3 regions of the Pseudomonas sp. 86_A genome follow, and region 2 is predicted to be linked to each of the others. Evidence: predicted binding sites of a transcription regulator. Region 2 holds the regulator's gene; each other region holds the start of a gene.
What was found. Region 2 encodes sigma-54, which starts transcription at its own class of promoters, with help from an activator protein. Its sites were predicted from a motif close to ANTGGCATNNANNTTGCTNT; they were not measured.
Positions count from the first base shown of each region.

Region 1: the regulator sigma-54 is predicted to act here: its motif matches at 8,695-8,714, upstream of glnA (glutamate--ammonia ligase).
Region 3: the regulator sigma-54 is predicted to act here: its motif matches at 6,700-6,719, upstream of J5M57_RS10325 (pilin).

Region 1 covers NZ_JAFGYS010000012.1:236,459-246,867, forward strand. Annotated here, with positions in the region: gene gpmI (2,3-bisphosphoglycerate-independent phosphoglycerate mutase) at 1-117, opposite strand, end outside; gene J5M57_RS19765 (rhodanese-like domain-containing protein) at 271-684, shown strand; gene grxC (glutaredoxin 3) at 686-940, shown strand; gene secB (protein-export chaperone SecB) at 998-1,483, shown strand; gene trmL (tRNA (uridine(34)/cytosine(34)/5-carboxymethylaminomethyluridine(34)-2'-O)-methyltransferase TrmL) at 1,604-2,059, opposite strand; gene J5M57_RS19785 (hypothetical protein) at 2,058-2,498, shown strand; gene ntrC (nitrogen regulation protein NR(I)) at 3,087-4,523, opposite strand; gene glnL (nitrogen regulation protein NR(II)) at 4,520-5,605, opposite strand; gene J5M57_RS19800 (DUF4124 domain-containing protein) at 5,836-6,453, opposite strand; gene J5M57_RS19805 (DUF4124 domain-containing protein) at 6,450-6,962, opposite strand; gene glnA (glutamate--ammonia ligase) at 7,194-8,600, opposite strand; gene thiI (tRNA uracil 4-sulfurtransferase ThiI) at 8,929-10,383, shown strand.
Region 2 covers NZ_JAFGYS010000002.1:296,466-306,874, forward strand. Annotated here, with positions in the region: gene lptC (LPS export ABC transporter periplasmic protein LptC) at 1-324, shown strand, start outside; gene lptA (lipopolysaccharide transport periplasmic protein LptA) at 311-856, shown strand; gene lptB (LPS export ABC transporter ATP-binding protein) at 856-1,581, shown strand; gene J5M57_RS04750 (RNA polymerase factor sigma-54) at 1,770-3,263, shown strand; gene raiA (ribosome-associated translation inhibitor RaiA) at 3,337-3,645, shown strand; gene ptsN (PTS IIA-like nitrogen regulatory protein PtsN) at 3,657-4,121, shown strand; gene rapZ (RNase adapter RapZ) at 4,124-4,981, shown strand; gene J5M57_RS04770 (HPr family phosphocarrier protein) at 4,997-5,272, shown strand; gene J5M57_RS04775 (ZIP family metal transporter) at 5,403-6,296, opposite strand; gene J5M57_RS04780 (superoxide dismutase) at 6,327-6,938, opposite strand; gene J5M57_RS04785 (hypothetical protein) at 6,941-7,381, opposite strand; gene J5M57_RS04790 (class II fumarate hydratase) at 7,409-8,785, opposite strand; gene J5M57_RS04795 (FagA protein) at 8,766-9,173, opposite strand; gene pmbA (metalloprotease PmbA) at 9,325-10,409, opposite strand, start outside.
Region 3 covers NZ_JAFGYS010000005.1:292,829-303,237, reverse strand. Annotated here, with positions in the region: gene J5M57_RS10350 (oxygenase MpaB family protein) at 1-657, shown strand, start outside; gene J5M57_RS10345 (class I SAM-dependent methyltransferase) at 842-1,858, shown strand; gene J5M57_RS10340 (DUF748 domain-containing protein) at 2,051-4,999, shown strand; gene J5M57_RS10335 (DUF2845 domain-containing protein) at 4,999-5,295, shown strand; gene J5M57_RS10330 (BON domain-containing protein) at 5,564-5,920, opposite strand; gene J5M57_RS10325 (pilin) at 6,222-6,653, opposite strand; gene pilB (type IV-A pilus assembly ATPase PilB) at 6,880-8,580, shown strand; gene J5M57_RS10315 (type II secretion system F family protein) at 8,583-9,800, shown strand; gene J5M57_RS10310 (A24 family peptidase) at 9,802-10,409, shown strand, end outside.

The DNA of each region.
Region 1 (10,409 bases), on a different contig from region 2:
CCACAGGCGATCGAGTACCGGCTTCTTCGCCGCATACACGGCATTGGATTCGTGGCTGTCACTGTGACCGAAGCCGTCGAGAATCATCAGGACCAAAGGTTTAGGCGTGGTAGTCATGGAATCCACTCGTGGCTAATAAAGAAGAGGGCGATGGAAAAGGGAGTGGCAGTTTAAAGCCAAGTTCAATCCACGTCACCGCCGGACGGGGTTTGGCCCTCCATAGCGGCTGTGTATACTGGCCGACATTTTAACGCCCTGGAACCTCCTTCGATGGTTGCTCACCTGATTGAATTTGCCACTAACCACTACATTCTTGTCGGTATCTTCGTCGTACTGCTGGCCCTGCTGCTGGCGCACACGATGCAGGGCGGCGGTAAAAGCCTGAGCACCGGCGAACTGACCGCACTGGTCAACAAGGACGCGGGCGTCGTGGTGGATATCCGTCCAACGAAGGATTTCGCTGCTGGCCACATCGTTGGCGCGGTGAACATTCCCCAGGACAAACTGGCTGCGCGCATCGGCGAGCTGGAAAAACACAAGGCCAAGACCATCATTCTGGTCGACGCCCTGGGCCAGACCGCTGGCACCCACGCCCGCGAACTGATGAAATCGGGCTTCACCGCCGCCAAGCTGTCCGGCGGGATTTCCAGCTGGAAAGGCGACAACCTGCCGCTGGTGAAGTGATATGAGCGAAGTCATCGTCTACTCCAGCGATTACTGCCCTTATTGCGTGCGAGCCAAGCAATTGCTCGTGAACAAAGGTGTGGCCTTCAAAGAGATCAAGGTCGATGGCAAGCCGCAGATTCGTGCTGCCATGAGCCAGAAGGCCGGACGCACCTCCGTGCCGCAGATCTGGATCGGCGACAAGCACATCGGCGGTTGTGATGATTTGTATGCCCTGGAGCGCGCCGGCAAGCTCGACGCGCTGCTCAAGGCCTGAACGGCTGCACCCACGTACAGCAATCCCTAAAAGACCCAAGATCAGAAAGGATCTGAGATGACTGACCAACAGAACACTGCAGCCAGCGAAGAAGAAACCGCACCGCAATTCTCCTTGCAGCGCATCTACGTACGCGATCTGTCCTTCGAAGCCCCGAAAAGCCCGGCGATCTTTCGCCAGCAGTGGGACCCGACCGTCGGTCTGGATCTGAACACCCGTCAGAAAGAGCTGGAAGGCGATTTCTACGAAGTTGTGCTGACCCTGTCCGTGACCGTGAAAAACGGTGACGAAGTAGCCTTCATCGCTGAAGTGCAACAGGCCGGTATCTTCCTGATCAAGAACCTGGACGCGGCTTCGATGAGCCACACCCTGGGTGCTTTCTGCCCGAACATCCTGTTCCCGTACGCTCGCGAAACCCTGGACAGCCTGGTAACCCGTGGTTCGTTCCCGGCCCTCATGCTGGCACCGGTGAACTTCGACGCCCTGTACGCGCAAGAGCTGCAGCGCATGCAGGAAGCCGGCGAGACCCCGACCGTTCAATAAGCGGTTCAGCTGTACCCCTGTGGGAGCGAGCCTGCTCGCGAAGGCAGTTTGTCAGTGACATCAATGTTGCTGACAGACCGTAATCGCGAGCAGGCTCGCTCCCACAGTTGTTTTGGGTGTTTATTTGAAGCCGTTCTGCCGCCACGCTTCGTACACGGCCACCGCCACGGTGTTGGACAGGTTCAGGCTGCGGCAGCCTTCGCGCATCGGCAGGCGCAGACGCTGTTCCGCCGGCAGGGCGTCCAGCACCTCTGGCGGCAGGCCACGGCTTTCCGGGCCGAAGATGAACGCATCGCCCGTGACGAACGCAGCATCGTGAAACGGTCGCGAACCCTTGGTGGTAAAGGCGAACAACCGTGGGTTGCCCAGGCTTTCAAGGCAACTGGCGAGGTCGGCGTGGCGCTGCAATGTGGCATATTCGTGGTAGTCGAGACCGGCCCGGCGCAAGCGCTTGTCGTCCATCTCGAAACCCAGCGGTTCGATCAAATGCAGGTGGCAGCCGCTGTTGGCGCACAGCCTGATAACGTTGCCGGTATTCGGCGGAATTTCTGGTTGAAAAAGGATGACGTGAAACATGCACGGCTCCGAAGGTAAAGATGACGCGCATTCTACGCCGCAAGCGGACCCGCGTTCGAAACTATTCCCGCGGGTGATCGGTTCGCTGGCGATTGTCGGTCTGATGATCGGTTTGATGATCGGCCGCCTGACCACACCGGACCCGAGCGTGCTGCAGCAGGTTGAAGTGACGGATGACGGCCTGGTGGTCTGGTTCGACAACGAACCGAAGCTGCATGGCGAAATCATTGATGGCACCGTGGCCCTGTTGTTTCAGGCCGAAGGCCGCGCGCAGAAAGGCCAGCTCAAGCTCAACGGCAAGGACGTCAACTGGCGAACACGGATGAGTGATGGCGGGTTGTTGCTGACGGTGCTGGCGGCGCGGCCGCTGCAGGGGGACTGGGCCGGCAGCCAGGTCGATGACCGCTGGCGGCTGGAGATCCATCTCCGGGAGCAATAAAAGCGGGAATCCCCGGCCTGCCTGTACCAAGGTTCCCAAAACGGGCGGCTCGCCGCCGAGGCGGTTGAGCCGGAGTAAAGAAGGAACCCCTGACCTGCCTGTATCAGAGGCCCCAAAACGGGGTGGACTTCGCCTGCAGCGTCGGTCCGGTGTAAAGAGGGAACCCCCAGCCTGCCTGTACCAAGGATCCCAAAAGGGTGGGTTCGCCGCGATGCGGTTTGAACCCGGTGTTAAAGAGGGGAATCCCCGGCCTGCCTGTACCAAGGTCCCCGAAACGGGTGGTGAATCGAATCACCTGTAAGAGGTATTGCAGGGCGCGTGCCAGGTTTTAATTGGTTGAAACAAAAAAGTTGATCAGAAACGCGAAAGCCCCGTAAAACGGGGCTTTCGCCTATTTGAAGTGTCGAAGTTTTTTTGCGCTAGAGCTGAGTTCCGCTTGGCACGTGGTGCGCGATTGCAGGTCAATGTGCATTGCGGTGGTGCACACGCAAAAAAGATCGCAGCCTTCGGCAGCTCCTACAGGGATATGCGTTCTGTACAGGAGCTGCCGGAGACTGCGATCTTTTCGCGGACGACTAGAGTGCCGAGTTAACCCTCATCCCCCTCATCGTCATCCCCACCATCCACTTTCATCCCCAATTCCTTGATCTTGCGCGTCAGGGTGTTGCGACCCCAGCCGAGCAATACCGCGGCATCACGACGCCGGCCGGCTGTGTGCTTCAGCGCAGTCTCGATCATGATCCGTTCAAACGCCGGCACCGCGCTGTCGAGCAAGCTCGACTGGCCACGGGCCAAGGCCTGATCGGCCCACTGGCGCAGCGCCTGCTCCCAGTTGGTTACCGGCGCCGAATCCTGCGGCAGGCTCAACAACTCTGGCGGCAGGTCGCTGATGTGCACTTCGCGGCCGGACGCCATCACGGTGATCCAGCGGCAGGTGTTCTCCAGCTGCCGCACGTTGCCCGGCCATGGCAGGTTCTTCAGGTATTCCTCGGTCTCGCTTTTCAGCAGCTTCGGCTCCACCGCCAGTTCTTGTGCCGCGCGGCTGAGGAAGTGCTTGGCCAGAGTCGGGATGTCTTCGCGACGATCCGACAGGCGCGGGATGTGGATGCGGATCACGTTGAGGCGGTGGAACAAGTCCTCACGGAATTTCCCGGCGTGCACCAGGGTTTCCAGATTCTGGTGGGTGGCGGCGATGATCCGCACGTCAACCTTGACCGGCACGTGCCCGCCAACGCGGTAGAACTCGCCGTCGGCCAGCACCCGCAGCAGCCGGGTTTGTGTATCTGCCGGCATGTCGCCGATTTCATCGAGGAACAGCGTGCCGCCGTCCGCCTGTTCGAAGCGCCCACGACGCAGGTTGGCTGCGCCGGTGAACGCGCCTTTCTCGTGGCCGAACAGCTCGGATTCCATCAGGTCTTTCGGGATCGCCGCCATGTTCAGCGCAATGAACGGCGAGGCCGCGCGCGGGCTGTGGCGGTGCAGGGCGTGGGCCACCAGCTCTTTACCGGTACCGGATTCGCCGTTGATCAGCACCGTGATATTGGAGTGGCTCAGGCGGCCGATGGCACGAAACACTTCCTGCATCGCCGGCGCTTCGCCGATGATTTCCGGGGTGCGGGTCAGCGCCGGTACCACTTCCAGGCCTTGCTGTTCCTGCGCATGTTGATTGGCGCGTTTGACCAGCGATACCGCCTCGTCCACGTCAAACGGCTTGGGCAGGTATTCGAACGCGCCGCCCTGATACGAGGCCACCGCGCTGTCCAAGTCGGAGTGAGCGGTCATGATGATGACCGGCAACCGTGGGTGCTGTTCGCGAATCCGCGCCAGCAGGTCGAGGCCACTGGCACCCGGCATGCGGATGTCGGAAATGATCACATCAGGCTGCTGACGGGCCAGACGACTCATCACACCATCGGCGCTGTCGAAGCTCTGCGTGGTCATGCCTTCCTGCTGCAAGGCTTTTTCCAGAACCCAACGGATTGAACGGTCGTCATCGACGATCCACACGGTTTCACTACGGCTCATGTCGATGTGGCTCCTTGTTCCAGTGGCAGAAAGATCGAGAACGTGGTGTGGCCTGGATGGCTGTCACACTCGATCAGGCCCTGGTGCTGGCTGATGATGTTCTGGGTAATGGCCAGGCCCAGCCCGGTACCGTCCGGGCGGCCGCTGACCATGGGAAAGAAGATGGTTTCCTGCAGTTCCGCCGGTATCCCGGGGCCGTTGTCGATGATCTCGATCTTGGTCACCAGGCGATGGCGGACGTGGCCGATGGTGAACTGGCGCATGGTCCGGGTGCGCAGGCTGATGCGGCCCAGACGCAACTCGTTCTGGCTGCTGATTGCCTGCATCGCGTTGCGCACGATGTTCAGCACGGCTTGAATCATTTGTTCGCGGTCGATCAACACGTCGGGAATGCTGGGGTCGTAATCGCGCACCAAGGTGATGCAGCCCTGACTTTCCGCTTCGACCAGTTGGCAGACGCGCTCGAGCACTTCATGGACGTTGCACAGGGCCAGCGACGGCAACTTGTTCGAGCCGAGCATGCGGTCGACCAGATTACGCAGACGGTCGGCCTCTTCGATGATCACGTTGGTGTAGTCGCGCAGGCTGTCTTCCGGCAGCTCACGGGCCAGCAATTGCGCGGCGCCACGGATGCCGCCCAGCGGATTCTTGATCTCGTGAGCGAGACCGCGCACCAGCATCTTGCTGGTTTCCTGCTTGGACAGCTGCGCCTCTTCCTTGGTGATCCGCAGCAGCCGGTCACGCGGGTGCACTTCCAGCAGGAGCATGGTCGCGCCGTTGCTTAGGATCGGCGTCACCGCGTAATCCACGGTCAGGGTCTGGCCGGTGAGGGCGGTGAGCATCGCTTCGCGCTTGGTGAACGGGTGCGCCTGTTCGACCGCCTGGCGCAGCGAGTTGAGCGCCTCGGTGGATTCGGTGAACAGCTCGCTGATGAACTGCCCATGGCTGCGCTGACCGCTGATGGCCAGCAGCATCTCGGCCGCCGGGTTCATGTACTCAAGGCGCAGTTCGGCGTCGAGCAGGATGGTGGCGGTGGTCAGGTTGTCGAGCAGCAAACGGTGGATTGCGTCGCTTATGGTCATCTGGACCCCTTTTGGAGCAAGGCGTGCGCGAGAACTAAGCGCTGATGCGAGGAAAATGCAAAAACCAAACCAAGGCTCCGAAAAGAAGCGCTCAACCCCTGAAACAGGCGTTTGACGCTCGTTTGCGTGGCGTCGTGTCGGGGCTGGCGGGTACTTTCGAACCAAAATGGGTTGGAATGTGGGTACGGTGCAGTCTAGTGCACCAATATAGTGCGCAAATCTGAACGGCGTTAGAAGAAACGCAGGAAGGGATTTTTTTCTTCGGCGGGTTTGTCTTTCAGCGGACATTCCGGGCGTACGCCATAGTCTTCGCTGACGCAGGGTTTGACCTGGCGTTTCTGCGCCAGCGAAATGCGCAGCATGTGGAATGGCTGGTTGGCGGTGCGTTCGACGGTGCGGCCCTGTTCATCGAGGATTTCCACCGACAGGTTGTGGCTGCCCCGGTCGATGTTGCTCAGCGGGAACACCGGGCTCAGGCCCGGCTCGCCCGTGGCCTGGCCGTCCAGCAGCAGGCGATAGCGATGGCCGGGTTGCAGGCCCGGTTCGCTGGTGACACTGACGATCACCTCGCCCGCGCTGCTGCGCAGGGTCGCGTCCGGTTCAGGAATCAGAATGCGCAGCATGTCGTAATGGAACAGAGGGGGTTCCGGGGATTTTTGTGCGGCGCTGATCGGCGCCGCAGCCGTGGGGGTGGCCGACATGCGATTGCTGGTCGCGATGGGCACGCGCTTGGCGTTGCCGCGCGGCTGATCGGTGTAGACGCGATTGCCCTGCGCATCGACGTAGGTGAAGACCTCCGCCGAAATCGGCAGGGCGAGCAGGCACAGGATCAGCCAGACACCTCTCATGGCTTGTGTACACGCTGCACGGTAAACACCACGGACGGGCTCTGCTGAATGATCGCCTGACCATCGATCACCTGCACCGCGAGGCGATGCTCGCCACGGTCGACATTCACCAGCTGCAGGATCGGCACGTTGCTGGGCTGGCCGTAAGGTTCATCGTCGAGGATCAGTCTTAATTGGTGCGGCGCCTGCAAACGCGGCTTGATCAGCACGTTGACGGTGAAGGTGCCGTTGTTGGCGCGCAGGGCTTCTTCGCTGGGCAGGCCATTCAGCTCAAGTATCTCGTAGGCGTTGCGTGCAGGTGGACGATTGTCAGTGCTGGTGGGCGCGGGTGCGCTCGGCGCCTGCGGCTCGACGCGGTTCAGCGGTGGCAACTCGACAGGCTGCGCCTTGATGCCGTCTGGCGCGTGATCGCTGTAGACCGTGTTGCCATTGGCGTCGGTGTACTTGTAGATCTGCGCGGCGGCGGGCAGGGCGATCAGCAGCAGGATGTAGAGAAAGGTGCGACCCATGAAAGCGACCGGGAAAGAAAGCGATGGGGTGCAGCATAGGTCAGGGTGGGCGACAGGCCCAAGCCGTTAACAAATGGAATTGAAAAGCCAGGTCAAAAGATCGCAGCCTTCGGCAGCCCCTGCACCGATCCTGGTAGGAGCTGCCGAAGGCTGCGATCTTTTGATCTTCAATAAAAAAAGCCTCCCGAAGGAGGCCTTTTTTGTCACGCCGCGTAGCGCGGCGCTACCGGATCAGCAGCTGTAGTACAGCTCATATTCCAGTGGGTGCACGAAGGTGCGGACCTTGATTTCTTCTTCGGATTTCAGCGCGATGTAGGCGTCGATGAAGTCGTCGGAGAACACGCCGCCCTTGGTCAGGAACGCACGGCCCTTGTCCAGCTCTTCCAGGGCTTCTTTCAGGCTGCCGCAAACTTGTGGGATCTCTTTCGCCTCTTCAGGCGGCAGGTCGTACAGGTTTTTGTCAGCGGCATCGCCTGGGTGGATCTTGTTCTGGATACCGTCCAGGCCGGCCATCAGCAGAGCTGCGAACGCCAGGTACGGGTTGGCAGCCGGATCCGGGAAACGTGCTTCGATACGACGGCCGCGTGGGCTGTTGACGTAAGGAATACGGATCGAGGCGGAACGGTTGCGAGCCGAGTAGGCCAGCATTACCGGAGCTTCGAAACCTGGCACCAGACGCTTGTAGGAGTTGGTGGCCGGGTTGGTGAAGCCGTTCAGGGCCTTACCGTGCTTGATGATACCGCCGATGAAGTACAGGGCGGTTTCGGACAGGCCGGCATAGCCTTCGCCAGCGAAGGTGTTCTTGCCGTCTTTGGCGATGGACATGTGGACGTGCATGCCCGAGCCGTTGTCGCCGTACAGTGGCTTCGGCATGAAGGTCGCGGTGCGGCCGTAAGCGTCAGCAACGTTGTGTACAACGTATTTCAGAGTCTGAACTTCGTCAGCTTTCTTCACCAGGGTGTTGAACTTGACACCAATTTCGTTCTGACCGGCAGTCGCCACTTCGTGGTGGTGAACTTCAACGGTCTGACCCATCTCTTCCAGTGCGTTGCACATGGCAGTACGGATTTCGTGGTCGTGGTCGAACGGCGGAACCGGGAAGTAGCCGCCTTTGATACCAGGACGGTGGCCTTTGTTGCCGCCTTCGATGTCCTGGTCGGACATCCACGAACCTTGTTCGGAGTAGATCTTGAACATCGAGCCGGAGATGTCCGACTTGAACTTCACTTCGTCGAAGATGAAGAATTCTGGTTCCGGACCGGCGAAGACGGTGTCACCGATACCGGTGGTCTTCAGGTATTCCTCGGCGCGGTGAGCGATGGCGCGCGGGTCGCGATCGTAACCTTGCATGGTCGACGGTTCGATGATGTCGCAGACCAGAATCAGGGTCGCGTCTTCGGTGAACGGGTCGAGCACGGCAGTATCGTCGTCCGGCAGCAGGATCATGTCGGAGGCTTCGATGCCTTTCCAGCCAGCGATGGAGGAACCGTCGAACATCTTGCCGACTTCGAAGAAGTCGTCTTCCAGCGCATCGCGAGCCGGCATGGTCACGTGGTGCTGAGTGCCTTTGGTGTCCGTGAAGCGCAGATCAATCCACTTGACGTCATGATCTTTGATGAGTTGAACCGACTTCGACATAGTGTCCTCCGGGTGGCTTAGGGCTTGGTAGTGGATGCCCTTAATATGGGTGATGCCGGCGCAGATACTCTGCCAAGGCAACCTGCCTCACAAGGGAGCAAATTGCATGCCAGTGCCCCACCATGGGTTTTTTGCCCCAAATTCACGCTTGCGACGGTGCAAAGCGCAATAAAGGGGAAAATCTCGCCCCTTAATGTAGCGTGTAAATCTGAAAGTGACCCGTTTTGGTGCGTGTGAAACCTTCTGCATATTAACTGGTTAAACCTTGAGCAATTTCCGCTATAATCCGCGCCCCCCTTTTTCGGCTGGCCCTGCGCGCGCTGTTTTCATGAAACTAATCGTAAAAGTCTTCCCCGAGATCACCATCAAAAGCCGCCCTGTCCGGATGCGTTTCATCCGCCAGCTGGCCAAGAACATCCGCGCCGTGCTCCGCGATCTGGACCCGGCCGTGGTGGTGAACGGTGTGTGGGACAATCTCGAGCTGGAAACCCGCGTTACCGACCCCAAAGCCTTGAAAGAGATGGGCGAACGCCTCACCTGTACGCCTGGCGTCGCGCACTTTTTGCAGATCGCCGAGTACCCGTTGGGCGACTTCGACGACATCACCGAGAAGTGCAAACAGCACTACGGCGATGTGCTGGCCGGGAAGATTTTCTCGGTGCGCTGCAAACGTGCAGGCAAGCACCCGTTCAGCTCGATGGACGTCGAGAAATACGTCGGCAGCAAGCTTCGTCGCGAGTGCGGTGCGGCCGGAATCGACCTCAAGGCGCCGGAAATCGAAGTCCGAATCGAAGTTCGCGACCAACGGTTGTTTGTCATCCACAGCCAGCACAACGGCATCGGCGGCTATCCGCTCGGCGCCCTGGAGCAGACGCTGGTACTGATGTCTGGCGGCTTCGATTCGACGGTTGCCGCCTACCAGATCATGCGCCGCGGCCTGATGGCGCATTTCTGCTTCTTCAATCTGGGCGGTCGTGCCCACGAATTGGGCGTGATGGAAGTCGCGCATTTCATCTGGAAGAAGTACGGCAGCTCGCAACGCGTGCTATTTGTCAGTGTTCCGTTCGAAGAAGTGTTGGGTGAAATTCTCGGCAAAGTCGATAACAGTCATATGGGCGTCGTATTGAAGCGTATGATGTTGCGCGCGTCCTCCGCCATCGCCGACCGCCTGCACATCGACGCCCTGGTAACCGGTGAAGCGATCTCCCAGGTGTCGAGCCAGACCTTGCCGAACCTGTCGGTGATCGACTGCGTGACTGACAAGCTGGTCCTGCGTCCACTGATCGTCGCGCACAAGCAGGACATCATCGACACGGCCAACGAGATCGGCACCGCCGATTTCGCAAAGCACATGCCGGAATACTGCGGGGTCATCTCGGTCAATCCGAAGACCGCCGCCAAACGCCACCGCGTTGAGCACGAAGAGAAAGAATTCGACATGGCGGTCCTCGAGCGTGCGCTCGAAAACGCCAAACTGGTGCCGATCGATCGGGTGATCGACGAATTGGGCCAGGACTTGCAGATTGAAGAAGTCGGCGAAGCGCTGGCCGGTCAGATCGTCATCGACATCCGTCATCCGGATGCGGCCGAGGATGACCCGCTGGAACTCGCCGGCATAGAAGTACAGACGATGCCGTTCTACGCAGTGAACGCTCGTTTCAAGGAGCTGGATCCGACTCGCCAGTACCTGCTGTATTGCGACAAAGGCGTGATGAGTCGCCTGCATGCTCACCATTTGCTCAGTGAGGGGCATGCCAATGTGCGCGTTTATCGACCGAGCTAAGTGCCCGGGGCTGTTTGCCTGTGGCC
Region 2 (10,409 bases):
ACCAAACCCGACCTGAACATGTTCCGCGGCACCGAATTCCCATGGCACGTGACCAGCGAGCGTGGCGAGGTGAATCCTGACGGAACGCAGGTAGAACTGATCGACTCGGTACGCATCAAGCGCACCGATGAAAAGAACCGCGACACCCTGATCACCAGTACACGAATGACGGTGTTCCCTCAGCAGCAATATGCGCAGACCGAGCAACCCGTTAGAATCGACGGCGCTGGCGGTGTATCGACTGGCGTGGGAATGAAGGCGTATTTGAAGGAAAGCAGGATACACCTGCAATCGAACGTAAGAGGACAGTATGAGGCTCGTTAAAACCCTCCCTATTTTGCTCAGTCTGGGCGCAGCACTGGGAAGCGTGAGCGCCTGGGCTCTGCCGAACGATCAGCAGCAACCTATCCGCATTCAGGCCGACGACGCCCAACTGGACGACAAGAACGGCATCGCCACCTATAAAGGTGATGTGATCATCACCCAGGGCTCGATGACCGTTAAAGGCAACACGGTGACCATCACCCGCACCAAGACAGGTGACATCGACGTCGTGACTTCGGTCGGCAACCTTGCCTACTTCGAGCAATTGCAAACCGCTGGCGACACCAAGCCTGTTCAGGGCTGGGGCGTGACGATCCAGTACCACGCTGCGCAAAACCGCGTCGTGCTGATCGACAAGGCCAAGGTTGTCGACAAGGACAACAACACCACTCAGGGCGAGAAAATCGTCTACGACACCGTGAAGAAACTGGCCAGCGCCGGTCGCGCTACCGGCAGCAAGGTCACTGAAGCGCGTCCGCGCATCGACATGGTGATCCAGCCGAAGAAGAAAACCGACGAGAAAACCCAGTAATGGCAACTCTGAAAGCTCAGCACCTGGCCAAGGCCTATAAAAGCCGCCAGGTTGTGCGCGACGTCAGCCTGTCGATCGACAGCGGCCAGATCGTTGGCCTGCTCGGCCCGAACGGCGCTGGCAAGACCACCTGTTTCTACATGATCGTTGGCCTGGTGCAGGCCGATCAGGGTCGCGTGCTGATCGACGATCTGGACGTCAGCCACCAGCCCATGCACGGTCGCGCCAAGGCCGGTATCGGCTATCTGCCGCAAGAAGCGTCGATCTTCCGCAAACTGTCGGTAGCCGACAACATCATGGCCATCCTCGAGACCCGCGCCGAACTCGACAAGGCCGGGCGTCGCAAGGAACTGGAAAGCCTGCTGCAGGAATTCCACATCAGCCACATCCGCGACAACCTCGGCATGAGCCTGTCCGGTGGTGAACGCCGCCGGGTGGAAATCGCTCGCGCCTTGGCCACCGCACCGAAATTCATCCTGCTCGACGAACCGTTCGCCGGTGTCGACCCGATCTCGGTCGGCGACATCAAGCAGATCATCCATCACCTCAAGGCCAAGGGCATCGGCGTACTGATCACCGACCACAACGTCCGCGAGACCCTGGATATCTGCGAAACCGCTTACATCGTCAACGACGGTCAATTGATCGCCGAAGGTGACGCTGCAACCATCCTCGCCAACGATCTGGTGAAGGAAGTGTACCTGGGCCACGAGTTCCGCCTCTAAAGCGCGAGCACACCCGGCCAGCCGTTGGGGTGCTGTAACGTTGAAGCTGATTTTTATACGCTTTTATTGTTACAGCGCTCTAGGCAAACACGACAGTTTCAGGCATATAATTTGCTTAAGTTTGGCGCTTCGGCGCCCTGTAGTGGATGGCGCATGCGCGCCGGCGAATAAGGTGTTAAGCCCCTGCCATGAAACCATCGCTAGTCTTGAGAATGGGCCAGCAGCTGACGATGACACCGCAGCTGCAACAGGCCATCCGCCTGCTCCAATTGTCCACCCTGGACCTGCAACAGGAAATCCAGGAGGCCCTGGAATCCAATCCGATGCTCGAACGCCAGGAAGACGGCGACGACTTCGACAACTCCGATCCTTTGGCGGACAACGCCGAACAAAAGCCCAATACCGAGATTCAGGAACCGTCCTATCAGGAAACCGCCCCGACGGTGGACAACCTGGAGGATGGCGAATGGAACGAGCGCATCCCTAACGAGCTGCCCGTCGACACCGCCTGGGAAGACGTCTACCAGACCAGCGCCAGCAGCCTGCCCACCAGCGATGACGACGAGTGGGACTTCACCACCCGCACCTCCGCCGGGGAAAGCCTGCACAGCCATCTACTGTGGCAGCTGAACCTGGCGCCGATGTCCGACACGGATCGCCTGATCGCCGTGACCCTGATCGACTGCATCAACAATCAGGGCTACCTCGACGAAACCCTCGAAGAAATTCTCGACGCCTTTGACCCGGAGCTCGACATCGAGCTGGACGAGATCGAAGCCGTCCTGCATCGCATCCAGCAATTCGAACCAGCCGGCATCGGTGCGCGCAATCTCAGCGAATGCCTGCTGCTGCAACTGCGTCAGCTGCCCGCCAAGACCCCTTGGCTGAACGAAGCCAAGCGTCTGGTCAGCGACTACATCGATCTGCTGGGCAGCCGCGACTACAGCCAGCTGATGCGACGCATGAAGCTCAAGGAAGATGAGCTGCGCCAGGTCATCGAACTGGTGCAGAGCCTCAACCCGCGCCCGGGTTCGCAGATCGAATCGACCGAAGCCGAATACGTGGTGCCCGACGTCATTGTGCGCAAGGACAACGAACGCTGGCTGGTCGAGCTGAACCAGGAGTCGGTACCGCGCCTGCGGGTCAATGCGCAATATGCAGGCTTCGTCCGCCGTGCCGACACCAGCGCCGACAACACTTTCATGCGCAATCAGCTTCAGGAAGCGCGCTGGTTCATCAAGAGCCTGCAAAGCCGCAACGAAACCCTGATGAAAGTCGCCACCCAGATCGTCGAGCATCAGCGCGGCTTCCTGGAATACGGTGACGAAGCCATGAAACCGTTGGTCCTGCACGACATCGCCGAGGCGGTCGGCATGCACGAATCGACGATTTCCCGGGTCACCACGCAGAAATTCATGCATACCCCGCGCGGTATTTATGAACTGAAATACTTTTTCTCCAGCCACGTCAGCACCTCCGAAGGCGGCGAATGCTCGTCCACAGCGATCCGCGCAATCATCAAAAAACTGGTTGCGGCGGAAAATCAGAAAAAGCCGTTGAGTGACAGCAAGATCGCTGGTTTACTGGAGGCACAAGGCATTCAGGTGGCTCGCCGCACCGTCGCCAAGTACCGCGAATCCCTCGGGATCGCGCCTTCGAGCGAACGCAAGCGGTTGATGTAAGCCACGTTACAGCGTTCCAGTGGCAGGCTATCCGGCCTGCCGCTTTATGCACTGGCAACGAAGGAGAAGCTGTATGCAAGTCAACATCAGTGGACACCAACTGGAAGTGACCGAACCTCTGCGCGCTTACATCAATGAGAAACTCGAACGATTAGAGCGCCATTTCGACAAGATCACCAACGTGCAGGTCACGATGTGCGTCGAAAAGCTGAAGCAGAAAATCGAAGCCACCTTGCATATACCCGGCAGCGAAGTGGTCGCCAACGCGGAACATACCGATATGTACGCGGCGATCGACGCCTTGACCGACAAGCTGGATAAACAACTCAAAAAGCATAAGGAAAAGACCCAGAGCCTGCTCCAGGGCGCGACCGGTCGATAACCCCCCACCCCATGATCCGACTTGAAAGTATCCTGACCCCCGGCCGTTCCCTCGTGAACGTGCCGGGCGGCAGTAAAAAGAAAGCCCTCGAACAGATTGCCAACCTGATCGCCCGCGAAGTGCCGGATCTGGAGATGCAGGATGTCTTCGAGGCGCTGATCGCCCGTGAGAAACTCGGTTCCACCGGTTTCGGCAACGGCATCGCCATTCCCCACTGCCGCCTCAAAGGCTGCGAAGCGCCTATCAGCGCATTGATGCACCTTGATGCCCCCATCGATTTCGATGCCATCGACGGCGCACCGGTTGACCTGCTGTTTGTCCTGCTGGTCCCGGAAGCGGCCACCGATGCCCACCTGGAATTACTGCGCCAGATCGCCAGCATGCTCGATCGCAAGGAAGTGCGCGAAAAACTGCGCAGCGCACCGAGTAACGAAGCCTTGTATCAGGTCGTCCTGAGCGAGCAGAACGGTCACTAATCATGCGCTTGATCATTGTCAGCGGCCGCTCCGGCTCGGGTAAAAGCACCGCACTGGATGTCCTTGAGGACAACGGCTACTACTGCATCGATAACCTGCCGGCCGGCCTTTTGCCCGAACTCGCCGAACGCGCTCTGGTTCACACCGAACTGGCCCAGCCGCTGGTGGCTGTGTCGATTGATGCCCGCAACCTGCCGAGCCATCTGTCGCGCTTCCCCGAGCTTCTGGAAGAAGTCCGCAGCCGGCACATCCAGTGCGACGTGCTCTATCTGGATGCCGACGAGGAAACCCTGCTCAAGCGCTTCTCGGAAACCCGTCGGCGCCACCCGTTGAGCACCGCCAATCGCTCGCTGGCCGAAGCCATTCATGACGAGACCGCCCTGCTCGGCCCGATCGCCGACCTGGCCGACCTCAAGGTCAACACCACCAATCTGAACCTGTATCAGTTGCGCGACACCATCAAGCTGCGCCTGCTGAACCAGCCAGAGCCGGGCACGGCCTTTCTGGTCGAGTCGTTCGGCTTCAAGCGTGGCATGCCGGTGGATGCGGACCTGGTATTCGACGTACGCTGCCTGCCGAACCCGTACTGGAAGCCGGAACTTCGCGCGCAATCGGGTCTCGATGCACCGGTCGCCGAATACCTTGCGGCGCAGCCGGAAGTCGAGGAGATGTATCAGGACATCTTCGGCTATCTGAATAAATGGCTGCCGCGCTTCGCCGCGAGCAACCGCGCCTATGTCACCATTGCCATTGGCTGCACCGGCGGGCATCACCGCTCCGTTTACCTGACCGAACGCCTGGGTCAGGCCCTGCAGAAAACCCTGAAGAACGTCCAGGTTCGCCACCGCGACCTCACTTAAAGGATTCACACCGCGATGCCTGCTCTGGAAATCGAAATCATCAATAAACTGGGTTTGCATGCCCGAGCTTCCGCGAAGTTCGTTGGCGTGGCAGGCCAGTACCCGGATTGCACGATCAGAGTGGGGCGCACGCCGGAGACCACCGTTGACGGCAAAAGCATCATGGCGATGATGATGCTCGCCGCCGGCAAGGGCACCAAAATCTATCTGAGCACCGAAGGCCATCAGGAAGAGGAAGCGCTGGATGCGCTGGTGACGCTGATCAACAACTACTTCGACGAAGGCGGTTGATCGCCTGTAGTGGCGAGGGAGCTTGCTCCCGCTCGGCTGCGTAGCAGTCGTCAATACGGTGCAACTGGCAGATAGCGAATGGGGCCGCTTTGCAGCCCAGCGGGAGCAAGCTCCCTCGCCACAATTCAACTCAACCCAATGCTGTATCCATCACCATCATCAGACAGAACCCGATCAGCAAGCCAAGACTGGCGAGCTTGTCATGACCATTGCGTCGCGACTCGGGGATCACCTCATGGGTCACCACCAGCAACATCGCTCCCGCCGCCAGTGCCAGCCCCAATGGCAACAACAGCTCCGCCAGGCCGACCAGCCACGCACACAACAGGGCAAACACCGGCTCGACCAGACCTGACGCTGCGCCGATCACGAACGCCTTGACCCGCGACATCCCCGCCCCAGCCAACACCAGCGCAATCACCAGCCCTTCCGGCACATCCTGCAAGGCAATGCCCATCGCCAGGCTGTCCGCGTCGGGCACGCCGCCGCCCGCCGATACGCCGACCGCCATGCCTTCAGGAATGTTGTGGGCAATGATCGCGAAGACGAACAGCCAGATTCGCGGTGGAATCACCGGGTGTTCAAGGGTGCCGACCAGCATTTGCGCAGAGGCGCCGGACAAGCGCAGATCCACCAGATACAGGGCGCACGCACCGAGCAGGATGCCAAAGCAGATCAGGCCACTGGCGGCCCACGGTGTCAGACCCAGGCTTTCAGCGGCTGCGATGCCGGGCACGATCAGCGAAAACGCCGTCGCGGCCAGCATCACCCCGGCTCCAAACCCCAGCAACGTATCGCCAAGTGCCTGTGGCATGTTGCGAATAACCAGCACCGGCACAGCGCCAAGCGCTGTGCCGAGTGCGCAGATCGCACCACCCTGCAACGCCCGCGACAGTCGCGGCTCCAGACTCAGCCACTCCAGTCCATGGGCGACCAGCAAGGTCATGCCCGCCAACAGCAACAACGATCCCACGGCGTAACGAAACATACGCCCACCGCCGATCGCCAGTGTCTCAGTGCCCATAGTCAGCCTTGGATTGTTTTTATAGAAGACTTAAACCAGTGCGGCCTGAAAGCGCGCGGCGACTTCCGGCCAGTTGATCACGTTGTAGAACGCGTTGATGTATTCCGGGCGACGGTTTTGATAACGCAGGTAGTAGGCGTGCTCCCAGACGTCCAGACCGAGAATCGGCGTATTGCCGTTCATCAGCGGGCTGTCCTGATTGCCGCTGCTTTCCACGATCAGTTTCTTGTCGGGTGTGACGCTGAGCCAGGCCCAGCCACTGCCGAACCGGGTCAACGCGGCTTTGGTGAACGCTTCCTTGAAACGCTCGAGCCCGCCCAGTTGCTCATCGATTGCCTGGGCCAGCGCGCCATCAGGCTTGCCACCACCGTTGGGCACCATGACTTCCCAGAACAGCGAGTGGTTGGCGTGTCCGCCGCCCTGATTGATCACGGCCGCGCGAAGTTTTTCCGGCAATTGCTGGACGCTGGCGACCAGTTTTTCAACCGGCCACTCGGCAAACTCGGTGCCTTCAACCGCCGCGTTGAGGTTGTTGATGTAGGTCTGGTGATGCTTGGTGTAGTGGATTTCCATGGTCTGCGCATCGATATGCGGTTCCAGGGCGTCGTAGGCGTACGGCAAGGCAGGCAACGTAAAAGCCATTTTCAGTGAACTCCATGGTGATGTGTGGCTGGCGCGCGACGCGCATTGCCGGTATCCGGATGCAGCAGGCGCTGGGTGCGCGGATATTCGCCGTGCTCGCTGATGAAATTCAGCAGTTCGACGTAGGTCTTGCTGCTCTGGCGCAACGCCGCTTCCCGCAGGGCCGGACGCAGGCGCTCGTCCTGCATGGTCTGTAACAGCCGTTGATGAATCGCGCACAGGTATTCGGCGCTCTCCTCCGGTTGATTCAGGCGCAGGTGCAGATCCGCAAGGTTGTGGTGGGAGACGACGCAGGCCGCCACCGCTTCGTCGGCATCGGCCCAGCGTTCGAACAGCACTTGCGCCAGGGCCAGGGCTTGCAGGTAAGCCTCGCGGGCATCGATCAGCTCGCCGAGCATGAAGCAGCGATTGGCCCGTTCGATCGTGCGTTTCCAGTGCTCCATGGTGAACCTCCAAAGCGGTTGCGGGATTTACACGCCGCCAGCGGTGAGTTTCTCGGGGTTGAGCAACTCTTCCAGTTGGCTGCGCGACAGGTCGGTGTGCTCCAGCGCGACGTCGATCACCGGGCGGCCCTGCTTGTAGGCCTGCTTGGCGATTTCGGCAGCTTTCTGGTAGCCAATGATCGGGTTGAGCGCGGTGACCAGAATCGGGTTGCGCGCCAACGCTTCCTTGAGTCGTGCCTCATTGACCTTGAAGCTGGCGATGGCCTTGTCACCAAGCAGACGGCTGGCATTGGCCAACAACTCGATGCTGCTCAGCAGGTTCTGGGCAATGACCGGCAGCATTACGTTCAGCTCGAAGTTGCCCGACTGCCCGGCAATGGTGATCACCGAGTCGTTGCCGATCACTTGGGCGGCAACCATCGCGGTGGCTTCCGGGATCACCGGATTGACTTTGCCCGGCATGATCGACGAGCCCGGTTGCAGGCCCTCGAGTTCGATTTCACCGAGACCGGCGAGCGGACCGGAGTTCATCCAGCGCAGGTCATTGGCGATTTTCATCAGCGACACGGCGGTGGCCTTGAGCTGGCCGGAGACCGCAACGGCGGTGTCCTGCGAACCGATCAGGGCGAACAGATCCTTGCCCGGGGTGAACTGCACATGGGTCAGCTGACTCAGGTGGCGACTGAAGCGCGCGGCGAATTCCGGGTGGGCATTGATCCCGGTTCCCACCGCCGTGCCGCCCTGCGCCAGCGATTGCAGACTTGGGAGCAAATCCTGCAGGTGAGCGATATTGGCCTTGAGCTGCTGCGCCCAGCCATTGAGCACCTGACTCATGCGCACCGGCATCGCGTCCATCAAGTGCGTGCGACCGGTTTTGACGTGCTGGTGCACCTGCCCGGCTTTGTTTTCGATGACCTGTACCAGGTGCAGCAGCGCCGGCAGCAATTGCTCGTGCAACGCCAGGGTGGCACTCACATGAATGGTGGTCGGAATGATGTCGTTGCTGCTCTGGCCGCAGTTGACGTGATCGTTCGGATTGACCGGTTCGCCCAGCAGACGGCTGGCGAGGGTCGCGATCACTTCGTTGGCGTTCATGTTGGAGCTGGTGCCGGAACCGGTCTGGAAGATATCCACCGGAAAATGCTGCATGAAGTCGCCTTCGAGCAGGCCTTGCGCCGCGTCACTGATGGCCTTGCCTTGCGCCGCGCTGAGCTGGTTGAGTTCGACGTTGGCCCGCGCCGCGGCGGCTTTGGCGAGGATCAGCGCGCGAATGAATTGGGTCGGCATCGGTTTGCCGCTGATCGGGAAGTTATCCACCGCACGCTGGGTCTGCGCGCCGTAGAGAGCGTCCACCGGCACCTGCAGTTCGCCCATGCTGTCGCGCTCAATACGTGTCTTGGTCATCTGAAAATCCTTGCACCAGTTCAATAAGAGGAATCGAGGGGAACAGTTCGCAGGTGGCGAGCTGCCAGGTGTAGCGCTGCCAACGCTGGAGCCGGCAGTTGCACAGCGACAGGCGCTCCATTTCACGCAACGGACGCCAGGCTTGATCAAGACACAGGCTGCGCCAGTGCCACGGCAACGCGATGTCGGTGGCCGTGTCGAGCAGCAGATGGAAGGCGGTTTCAGCGATGGTCCAGGGAGAGGTAGCCGTGCAGCAGGCCAGATAACGGCCTTCGGCCAGGTAATGTTCGATCAGGCGCGGTTCGTCAGGATCCATCGCGCAGCGGATCTGGCGACTCATCCAGCGCCAGCTTTCGAGGTACGGCTGCTCGTGCAAGGCAGAACTCATGATCCGGGACTCGTTCGGAGATGAGATTCATTATTAGATGATAATGAGAACCAAAACAAGAGTGCCTTGGCAAGAGCTGCCGAAGCTGGGCATAAAAAAGGCGCGCCATCCGAATTGGGTGGCGCGCCTTTTTGCGTAGCGGAATTTGAGGTTAGCTGCCCGCGACAGTCATCCGCTCGATCAGCACCGAGCCCGTACGAATGTTGCTGCGCAGTTCCAGATCATTACCGACCGCAACGATCTGCTTGAACATGTCGCGCATGTTGCCGGCGATGGTCACTTCCTGCACCGCGAACTGGATTTCGCCGTTCTCGACCCAGAAACCCGCCGCCCCGCGCGAATAGTCGCCAGTGACCATGTTCAAGCCATGGCCCATCAGCTCGGTCACCAACAGGCCACGGCCCATACGGCGCAGCAATGCCGCCTGATCTTCATCACCGTGGGTCACGAACAGGTTGTGCACGCCGCCAGCGTTGGCGGTGCTCGGCATGCCGAGTTTGCGCCCGGAGTACGTGCCAAGGATGTACGACACCAGCTCGCCCTTTTCGACGAACGGCTTGGCATAGGTAGCCAGACCATCACCGTCGTAGGACGCACTGCCCATGGCGCGCATCAGGTGTGGACGCTCGTCGATGGTCAGCCATTCCGGAAACAGCTTCTGCCCCAGCGTGCCTTCAAGGAACGAGGACTTGCGGTACAGACTGCCGCCGGAGATCGCCGAGAGGAAGCTGCCGAACAACCCGCCCGCCAGCTCGGCGGAAAACAGTACCGGCACTTCGCAGGTCGGCACCGGACGCGCGCCCAGACGACTCGCTGCCCGTTGCGCGGCACGCTGGCCGATACTCACCGGATCCGCCAGCAGACTGCCCTGGCGATTGACGTCATACCAGTAATCACGCTGCATCTGGCCGTCGGCTTCGGCGATCATCACGCAGCTGAGGCTGTGTCGGGTCGACGCGTAACCGCCGACGAAACCGTGGCTGTTGCCATACACGCGGCAGCCCTGATGAGTGCTGAGGGTGGTGCCGTCAGCGTTCTTGATCCGCGCATCCGCGTCGAACGCCGCCGCTTCACAGAGCAACGCCTTCTCGATGGCCTGCTCCGGGGTGATGTCCCATTCGTGGAACAGGTCGAAATCCTGCTGATCCTTGGCCATCAGCGCCGCATCAGCCAGGCCCGAAGCTTCGTCTTCAGAGGTGTGCTTGGCGATCGCCAGTGCGGCGGCGACGGTTTCAC
Region 3 (10,409 bases), on a different contig from region 2:
TGGGACCATTCGAATTTTCGTCAGGACATGCTCGGACGCTTGCGCCGCACCAGCCAGTTTGTCTCCGGCACCACCTTTGGCTCGCGCCGCGACGCCGAATGGCTGATCGAAAAAGTGCGCACCATTCACCTGCAAGTGGTCGGCACCGCGCCGGACGGCCGGCCTTACGCCGCCAGCGATCCGGACTTGCTGACCTGGGTGCATGTGGCCGAAGTCAGCAACTTCCTCGCCGCGCATTTGCGTTACCGCAACCCGCAGCTGTCGCTGGCGGATCAGGACCGTTACTACGCGGAAATCGCCGTGGTCGCCGAGCGCCTCGGTGCGCGGGACGTACCGAAATCCCGCCACGCCGTGGCTGATTATCTGCAACGCATGCGTCCACAGTTGCTGTTTGATGATCGCAGCCGCGAAGTCCTGCGCCTGCTGCTCGACGCTCCGGCTCCGAGTGTGCTGGCGCGACCGTTTGGCGATCTGATGATGAAGGCCGGTATCGACCTGCTGCCGGACTGGGCCAGCGCCATGCTTGATGTCCACCAGAGTTTGCTGCAGCGCCAATTGATTCGCGCCAGCGTCAAACGCAGTGCGCCGATGCTGCGCTGGGCAATGCGCAATGGCTCGCTACAGCGGGCCAAACGCCGAATGGGGCTGCTGACCTGATCTATGCACAGAACCTGTGGCGAGGGAGCTTGCTCCCGCTGGATTGCGCAGCGACCCTCGGAATGTTGCGAGCGCTTCGCACTCGAGCGGGAGCAAGCTCCCTCGCCACAAATCTGCGCAATGTCTCAGGGCATCGGTAACTGCTAAACTCCCGCGCCCCAATTCTCTCCAGCAAGGCGCCCGCATGTCTTCCTTGAATCAGGCGCTGCGCGCCGCCCTCGACCAACGCCAGGACCTGCTCGCGACATTGCACAGTCAGGGCACTGATTGCTATCGGCTGTTCCACGGCAGCCAGGAAGGCGCCGGTGGCTTGACCATCGACCGCTACGGTGCGCAATTGCTGGTGCAGAGTTTCCACCAGACGCTGGAACGGGATGACCTGCTGCAACTGCACGCCATGGTCAACCAGACGCTGGGCTTCGATACCCTGCTGGTCTACAACGACCGCTCCCGCGGCAACTCGCGGATTGATCGCGAAGACAGCGTCTACAAAGCCGACGACGCCGCGCTGGCGGATCTCATCGGTCATGAGTGGGGCCTCAATTACCGCGTGCGCGGGCGCCATGCCGGGCAGGATCCGCTGCTGTTCCTCGACCTGCGCAACACCCGCGGCTGGGTCAAGGATCACGCCAAAGGCAAAAGCGTCCTCAACCTGTTCGCCTACACCTGCGGCGTTGGCCTCAGCGCGGCGGCCGGCGGTGCGCGTGAGGTGTGCAACCTGGACTTTGCCGAAGGCAACCTGGCGGTCGGTCGCGAAAACGGTCTGCTCAACCCGCAACTGCCCGAGATGCAATTCATCCAGTCCGATTATTTCCCGGCAATCCGCCAACTCGCCGGTCTGCCCATCAGCCAACGGCGCGGGCAGAAACTGCCGAGCTATCAGCGTCTCGAACAGCGTCAATACGACCTCGTCCTGCTTGATCCGCCGGCGTGGGCCAAGAGCGCATTCGGCACCGTCGACCTGCTGCGCGACTATCAGAGCCTGCTCAAACCGGCCCTGCTGACCACCGCCGACAACGGCGTGTTGATCTGCTGCAACAACCTGGCAAAAGTCAGCATGGACGACTGGCGCGAACAGGTCCTGCGCTGCGCGGAAAAAGCTGGGCGTCCGGTACGCGAGTGGAGTGTGATGACCCCGGGTGCGGACTTCCCTTCCATGGACCAGCAACCACCTTTGAAAACCCTGATCCTCCAGCTCTGATAGTAATCCCCCGTGGTAGCTGCCGCAGGCTGCGATCTTTTGACTTTGATTGTTAAAAAAACAAGATCAAAAGATCGCAGCCTGCGGCAGCTCCTACAACGATTGCGGACAAATCTGAACAATCCTGCCCCCCACGATGTACTTCGGAACCGGAATCGCGTGCCATACTCCAAGGCACTCCGATTCAGACAGATGAAGCCGCACATGCCCAAAGGATTGATTCGCGCGATTGGCGCCTTGTTGACTGCTCTGGCCCTCTACAGCCTGCTGGGGTTTCTGATTTTGCCGGGCATCGCCCTGCGCATTGCCAACCAGCAGTTGGCCAACTACGCCACGGTGCCTGCGCATATCCAGCGCATCGAACTCAATCCGTTCAGCCTTGAAGTCACCCTGTGGGGCCTGATCATTGGTGAGCCGGGCAAGGAACAAGTCGGCTTCGAGCGGTTGTACGCCAACCTGCAACTCGACAGCCTGTGGACCAAAGCCCTGCACCTGGCCGATATCGAGCTGGACAAGCCGAAGACTGAAATCCTCTTCGCCAAGGACGGTCAGCTGAATTTGCTGGGCCTGTTCAAACTCCCCGCCAGCGAGCCGACCCCGGCCGATCCGAATGCCAAGCCGTTCCCGCTGCGCATCGACCGCATTCAGTTGGCCAGTGGCAATGTGCATTTCGAAGACGCCCGGCCGAGCGAGCCGATCGAGTTCCTCTACGACAAGCTCGACTTCGAACTGAAAAACCTCAGCACCCTGCCCGAAGACAATGCCGACATGACGCTGGTGGCTGCCGGCCCGGCCGGTGGGCAGATCGACTGGAAGGGCAACTTCAGCCTGATCCCCTTCACCTCTGAAGGCACGCTGAAGGTCACCGATGGCAAGATGAAATCGTTCTGGCCCTACGTGCGTGACGCGCTGCCGCTGGTGCTCGAAGACGGTGTGATCAACCTCAGCACCGAGTACAAACTCAATCTGTCGAAAGAAACCGAACTGCTGCTCAACAACGTCGCGGTGAGCATTGCGCCATTCGCGATCAAGGCGCCGGACGGCCGCCCGTTGGCAAAACTTGAACGCCTCGACGTCAGCGAAACCTCGGTGGACCTGGCCAAACAACAAGTGGTGGTCGGCAAGATTCGCAGCAACAAACTGGAAACCTGGGCCGCGCTCGAGGCCGACGGTCAACTGGACTGGCAGAAACTGTTCGCCAGCCAACCGTCCAAACCCGCAGCCAAAGCCGCGGCGGAACCTGCCAATACCCCGGCAGCCGCCGACTCTCCGAAAACATCGCCCGCGCCGAGCAAGCCATGGCAAGTGCTGCTCAAAGACGTGCAGTTGCGCAACTACACGGTGCATCTGGCCGACCGTTCGGCGAAACCGCCGGTGGCGCTGGATGTCACGCCGCTGAACATTGATCTGCAGGATTTCGACAGCCTCAACGGTTCGCCCTTCAAGGTCAAACTCGACAGCGGGCTGGGCAAACAAGGCAAGATCAACGCCGACGGCGTGGTCAACCTCGCCCCGGTCACCGCCCAGCTCAACGTGAAAACCCAGGACATCGACCTGCGCGTCGCGCAGTCCTACATCAATCCGTTCATTCGCCTTGAACTGCGCAGCGGCATGCTCGGCAGCGACCTGAAGGTCAACCTCAAGAGCACCGAGCCACTGGCACTCGGCGTGACCGGACGTGCGCAGATCGATCAACTGCATACCCTCGACACCCTGAAAACCCGCGACTTCCTCAAGTGGCAGCAAGTGGTGGTTGAAGGCATCAACTATCAACACGGTGACAGCCTGTCGATCGACAAGGTCAACCTGTTCCAGCCGTACGTGCGATTCATGATCAACGATGACCGCACCACCAACATTGACGATCTGCTGATCCCGCAACCGCCCGACAGCGGTGCGAAGACTGCCGCCGCCAAACCGGCCAGCAAGGACAAGCCGCTGGGCATTCACATCGGCGCGATTGCAATCAACGACGGCTCGGCCAACTTCGCCGACTTCAGCCTGACGCCGAACTTCGCCACCGCAGTTCAACAGCTCAACGGCCAGATCGGTACCATCGACAGTCGTCAGGCGAAACCGGCCAGCGTCGACATCAAGGGCAAGGTCGACCGCTATGCGCCCGTCACCATCAAGGGGGCCGTCAATCCGTTCGACCCAATGGCCAGCCTCGACATCGCCACCAGCTTCAAGCGTGTCGAGCTGACCACCCTGACCCCGTACTCGGGCAAATTTGCCGGTTACCGCATCCGCAAGGGCCGTCTCAACCTTGACCTGCATTACCTGATCACCAAGGGCCAGTTGAAGGCTGAAAACAAAGTGGTGGTGGAACAACTGCAACTCGGTGAGAAAGTCGACAGCCCGGATGCCGTGAGCCTGCCGCTGAAACTGGCGATTGCCCTGCTCAAGGATGTCGACGGCAAAATCTCCATCGAGCTACCGGTCACCGGCGACCTCAACAATCCGCAGTTCAGCGTGATGCCGATTGTCTGGCAAACCCTGCGCAATCTGATCGTCAAAGCGGCTGCAGCACCGTTCAAGATGATTGGCGGGCTGATCAACGGCGGCGGTTCCGAAGACCTCGGCACCGTGTCCTTTGCCCCGGGTTCCAGCGACCTGAGCAAGGACGCCGAGTCGGCCCTGGATAAACTGTCCAAAGCCCTGAAGGAGCGTCCGGCCCTGCGCCTGGAAATCGAAGGCACCGCCGCGCAAAGCAGCGACGGTCCGTTGATCGCCGAACAGCGTCTGGAACGCGAATATCAATACAACTACTACAAGATGCTCCAGCGCCGTGGCGACAAGGTGCCGGCGCAAGCCTCGCTGCTGCAGGTCCCGGAAAACGAGAAAGGCCCGTTGCTCGAAGGCATCTACCGCACCCGCCTGAAAACCCAGCCACCGGCCGAATGGAAGGACCTGGGCAAAGAAGAGCGCACGGCGAAAATGCGTGAAGGCATCATCAAGTTCTGGAGTTCCAGCGATGTGCTGCTGCGCCAGTTGGGTCAGGAACGCGCCAGCAGCATCAAGGACTATCTGGTCGACAAAGGTCAACTGGCGGATGATCGGGTGTACTTCATCGACACCAATCTGGGTGAGGCCGAAAGCGATGGCCGGGTCGTGACGCAAATGCATCTGGACGCCGAATGATGAACCACAAATGGCTGGTTGCGCTGACGTTGATACTCGCCGCCAGCCCTGCCCTGGCCTCCGACACGCTGCGCTGTGGCAGCCAACTGGTCAGCCTCGGCGACCGCGCCAGCGAAGTGCTGCAGAAGTGCGGCGAGCCGGTCAGTCGCGACGCCCTCGGCTACAAGCGCAGCGCCAATCGCCGCGAAGAGTTTCAGGTCGAGGAATGGACCTACGGCCCGAGCAACGGCATGTACCAGTACCTGCGCTTTGAAGGCAATCGCCTGCGACAGATCAACAGCAAGCGCGGCAATTGAGTCACACCATCCCTCTGTAGGAGTGAGCCTGCTCGCGATAGCGGTCTTTCAGCGGCACGTTTTGCTGACTGACACACCGCTATCGCGAGCAGGCTCATTCGTACAGTTGTTTTGTGGTGCCCCTGAAATAGAACAGGCCCCGACACAAGTGCCGGGGCCTGTAATGGTCACATCCGTGTGACCGTTCGCATGAACTCTAAAGTTGCGGCAGACGTATTGCTCGGCCCGTCTGTCGCGCCTTCTCCCGGTCCAGGCGAGAAGTCATGCCTTACTCGGCTTTCAGGCCGTCAGCGGAGACCGCTTTAACGCCTTTGATTTTCTTGGTGATGTTCACTGCGGTGGTTTTCTGAGCCTCGGTGATAGCGACTTCAGAGGACAGCGATACAACGCCCTTATTGGTTTCAACTTTGATGTCGGTGCCTGGAATGCCTTTTTCGGTTACCAGGTCGCTTTTGACTTTGGTAGTGATCCAGGTATCGGAAGTAGCTTCTTTAGCCTTGGTGACTTCACCAGCAGCCAGAGTCATTGGAGCCTGAGTAGCCTGGGTGGATTGTGCAAAGGCACCGGAAGCCATGGTCAGGGTCAGCGCGGTAGCAGCAGCGGCAGTGATAGCGAACTTCTTCATACGAGTAACTCCTGTTTTTCTGGAAAGTCTGCTGGTTGTCTTGTCAGCAGGGTTACTGGATATATTGCGAACGCTGTGCCAACTTTTAAAACAAGGTAAAATCCATATAAATCAATAGCTTACAAATATCATGAATTTTCGGATTCATGCAATTTGCATGACTTGCGCAATATTCACATGCAAGTTGCGGCTTTTTGAAAAGTTCCTAAGGTGCTGAAAATATTGGAGCTTTTGAGAACCCTTGCGCAATGAAAAATGCCCCGCATTGGCGGGGCATTCATTTATCAGCAAAGAGCTGGAATTACGTACCGCTTGCGACACAGCCTTTCGGCGAGTAGTCCGGTGCAACAGTAGTGCCGCAAGTCCATACGCCTGCACCGGTACCAGAGGAACGAGTCAGCGTGATGGTTTTAGCCAGTACCGGGCCTGGAGCGTTCACCAAGGTGCAGGTAATCGTGCCAGCACCCGTCGATGCGGTGCCACTAGCGGCCAGCGTGCAATTGGACGTCGTTGCCGTGGCGCTACCGGCGACCAGCGTCAAAGTCGGATCCGTGCCTTGATTAATGGTGTCTTCGAACGGCACTTTCAGTGCACTGATCTCCGCCAGACCCGCCGTCACTTTCGAACGCGCTTGGTACTTGGAATACTGCGGCAAGGCGATGGTCGCCAGAATGCCGATGATCGCCACGACGATCAGCAGCTCGATCAGAGTAAAGCCCTGTTGTTTTTTCATAGCCACGCTCCATGCATGAGTCGGAATCTCATGATCTGAGATGGGCTCAGCATAGCCCATGCCAACCGTGCCATGCCCCCGAATACTCGGCATGAGCGCGATGCGACGGCCTTTCCTACAACCGACAACCGCACTATCTGACACTTTTTGTCACCTGTGCCCGACGTGTTTGGCGCTGTCACTTGACTAGGCTATAAGTCATGAACGGCAAGCGTGCGGAATCCCCATGAATGACATCGCTTTGAGCGGTCTGGCCAAGCAACTGGTACAGGCTGAACTGTTGACGGAAAAAAGCGCCCAGCAGGCCTGGCAACAGGCGCAGCGCAATCGGCTGTCGCTGGTCAGCTATCTGGTGCAGAACAAACTGGTGAAGAGTTCACAGGTGGCCGAAATCGCTTCCGAGCATTTCGGCATGGCCTTCATGGACCTCAATTGCCTCGACAAGGAAACCCAGCCCAAGGGCCTGGTCAGTGAAAAACTGGTGCGCCAGCATCACGCCCTGCCCTTGTGGCGGCGCGGCAACAAACTGTTCGTGGGCATTTCCGACCCGAGCAATCACCAGGCGATCAACGACATCCAGTTCAGCACCGGGTTGAGCACCGAAGCGATTCTGGTAGAGGACGACAAGCTCACCGATGCCATCGAGAAATTCTTCGATACCCACGCCAGCGGACTCGAAGACATGGCCGATGTTGATCTTGACGGCGTGGATGTCGAATCCGTCGACGACAGCCGCCAGGACGCCATCGGCGGACTCGATGCCGATGATGCCCCGGTGGTTCGCTTCGTGCACAAGATGCTGCTCGACGCGATCAAGAGTGGTTCCTCAGACCTGCACTTCGAACCCTACGAAAAGAACTTCCGGGTGCGGGTGCGGACCGACGGCATCCTGCGCGAAGTGGCCAAACCGCCGATCCAGTTGGCCGGCCGGATTGCCGCACGCCTGAAAGTCATGGCCAGCCTCGATATCTCGGAACGACGCAAACCCCAGGACGGGCGGATCAAGATGCGTCTGTCGAAGAGCAAGTCGATCGACTTCCGGGTCAACACCCTGCCGACCCTGTGGGGCGAAAAAGTGGTGATCCGGATCCTCGATCCGTCCAGTGCGCAGATCGGCATTGATGCGCTGGGTTACGAGCCGGCGCAGAAAGACCTGTATATGGCGGCGCTCAAGCAACCGCAGGGGATGATTCTGGTGACTGGGCCAACCGGCTCGGGGAAAACCGTATCGCTGTACACCGGCCTGAATATCCTCAATACCGTCGACATCAACATTTCCACCGCCGAAGACCCGGTGGAAATCAACATGGAAGGCATCAACCAGGTCAACGTCAATCCGAAACAGGGGCTGGATTTTGCCCAGGCGCTGCGCTCGTTTCTGCGCCAGGACCCGGATGTGATCATGGTCGGCGAGATCCGCGACCTGGAAACTGCCGAGATCGCGATCAAGGCTGCGCAGACCGGGCACCTCGTGTTGTCCACGCTGCACACCAACAGCGCCGCCGAAACCCTGACCCGCCTGCACAACATGGGTATCCCCGGCTTCAACATCGCCACCTCGGTGAGCCTGATCATCGCCCAGCGCCTGGCGCGCAAGCTGTGCAGCCACTGCAAGACACCGATCGAGATCCCTCGCGAAACACTGATCAAGGAGGGCTTTGCGCCGGAACAGATCGGCAGTTTCACAATCTATGAGCCGGTCGGTTGCGATCACTGCAACGGCGGCTACAAAGGACGCGTGGGAATTTATGAAGTGGTGAAAAACACCCCCGAGCTGCAACGGCTGATCATGGCCGAAGGCAACTCGCTGGAAATCGACAGCCAGATGCGTCGCGACGGTTTCGACGATCTGCGCACCTCGGGCCTGCACAAGGCCATGCAAGGCATTACCAGCCTGGAAGAAATCAACCGGGTCACCAAGGACTGAACATGGCGGTCAAGGCAGCAAAAATCAGTGTCTACGCCTGGGAAGGCACGGACCGCAAAGGCAGCAAGGTTACCGGCGAATTGAGTGGGCAGAACCCCGCGCTGATCAAGGCCCAACTGCGCAAGCAAGGGATCAACCCCGGCAAGGTGCGCAAGAAATCCGCGTCCCTGCTGAGCTTCGGCAAACGCATCAAGGCCCAGGACATCGCGCTGTTCACCCGGCAGATGGCGACCATGATGAAGGCTGGCGTACCTTTGCTGCAGTCGTTCGACATCATTGGCGAAGGCTTCGACAATCCGGCGATGCGCAAACTGGTGGACGAGGTGAAGCAGGAAGTGGCCGCCGGCAACAGCTTCGCCACTGCCCTGCGCAAGAAGCCGCAGTATTTCGATGAGTTGTATTGCAACCTGGTGGATGCCGGCGAGCAATCCGGCGCCCTCGACACGCTGCTTGAGCGGGTCGCGACCTACAAGGAAAAAAGCGAAGCACTCAAGGCCAAGATCAAGAAAGCCATGACCTACCCGACAGCGGTGGTGCTGGTGGCGATGGTCGTCACCGGGATTTTGCTGGTGAAGGTGGTGCCGCAGTTTCAGGCGGTGTTCTCCGGCTTCGGTGCGGAACTGCCGGCCTTCACGCTGATGGTGATCGGCATTTCCGAGTTCATGCAGCAATGGTGGTGGGCGGTGCTTGGCGCACTGGTTGCGGTGTTTTTCGGTACGCGTCGCGCGTTGAAAACATCCCAGGCACTGCGTGACCGCAAAGACACCTGGCTGCTGAAACTGCCGCTGGTAGGCACGCTGATGTACAAGTCGGCGGTGGCGCGATTCGCCCGCACCCTGTCGACCACGTTCGCCGCTGGCGTGCCGTTGGTAGAAGCGCTCGATTCAGTGGCCGGCGCCACCGGCAATGTGGTGTTCAAGCGCGCGGTGCTGCGCATCCGCCAGGACGTCGCCACCGGCATGCAGCTGAATTTTTCCATGCGCAGCACCGGCGTGTTCCCCAACATGGCGGTGCAGATGACTGCCATCGGCGAGGAGTCCGGCGCGCTGGACGACATGCTCGACAAAGTCGCCGGTTTTTATGAGGACGAAGTGGATAACATGGTCGACAACCTCACCAGCCTGATGGAGCCGTTCATCATGGTGGTGCTCGGGGTCATCGTCGGCGGTCTGGTCGTGGCCATGTACTTGCCGATCTTCCAACTCGGCTCAGCGATCTGACATGCCTATCGACGAACTTTTCAGTCTGTATCCGCTGGCCTTTGTGTGCACCGCACTGCTGCTGGGTCTGGTGGTCGGCAGTTTTCTCAACGTGCTGATCTGGCGTCTGCCGAAAATGCTCGAGCGCGATTGGCGCCAGCAGGCCCAGGACGTCCTCGGCCTGCCGACCGACACACCCCTGCCCACCTACAACCTGATGCTGCCGCACTCCACTTGCCCGCACTGCGGCCATCGGATTCGTGCGTGGGAGAACATTCCCCTGCTCAGCTATCTGGCCCTGCGCGGGCGCTGCTCCGCTTGCGCCACACCGATCAGCAAGCGTTATCCCCTGACGGAACTGGCCTGCGGCCTGCTCTCGGCGTTCATCGCCTGGCAGGTGGGTTTTGGCTGGGCGGCGTGCCTGTTGATCGTCCTCACCTGGGGGCTGCTGGCGATGAGCCTGATCGACACCGAGCATCAACTGCTGCCCGATGTGCTGGTGCTGCCGTTGCTGTGGCTGGGGTTGATCGTCAACAGTTTCGGGGTATTTGTCTCACTGCACGCGGCGCTGTGGGGTGCGGTGGTCGGTTACATGGCGTTGTGGTCAGTGTTCTGGCTGTTCAAGCTGCT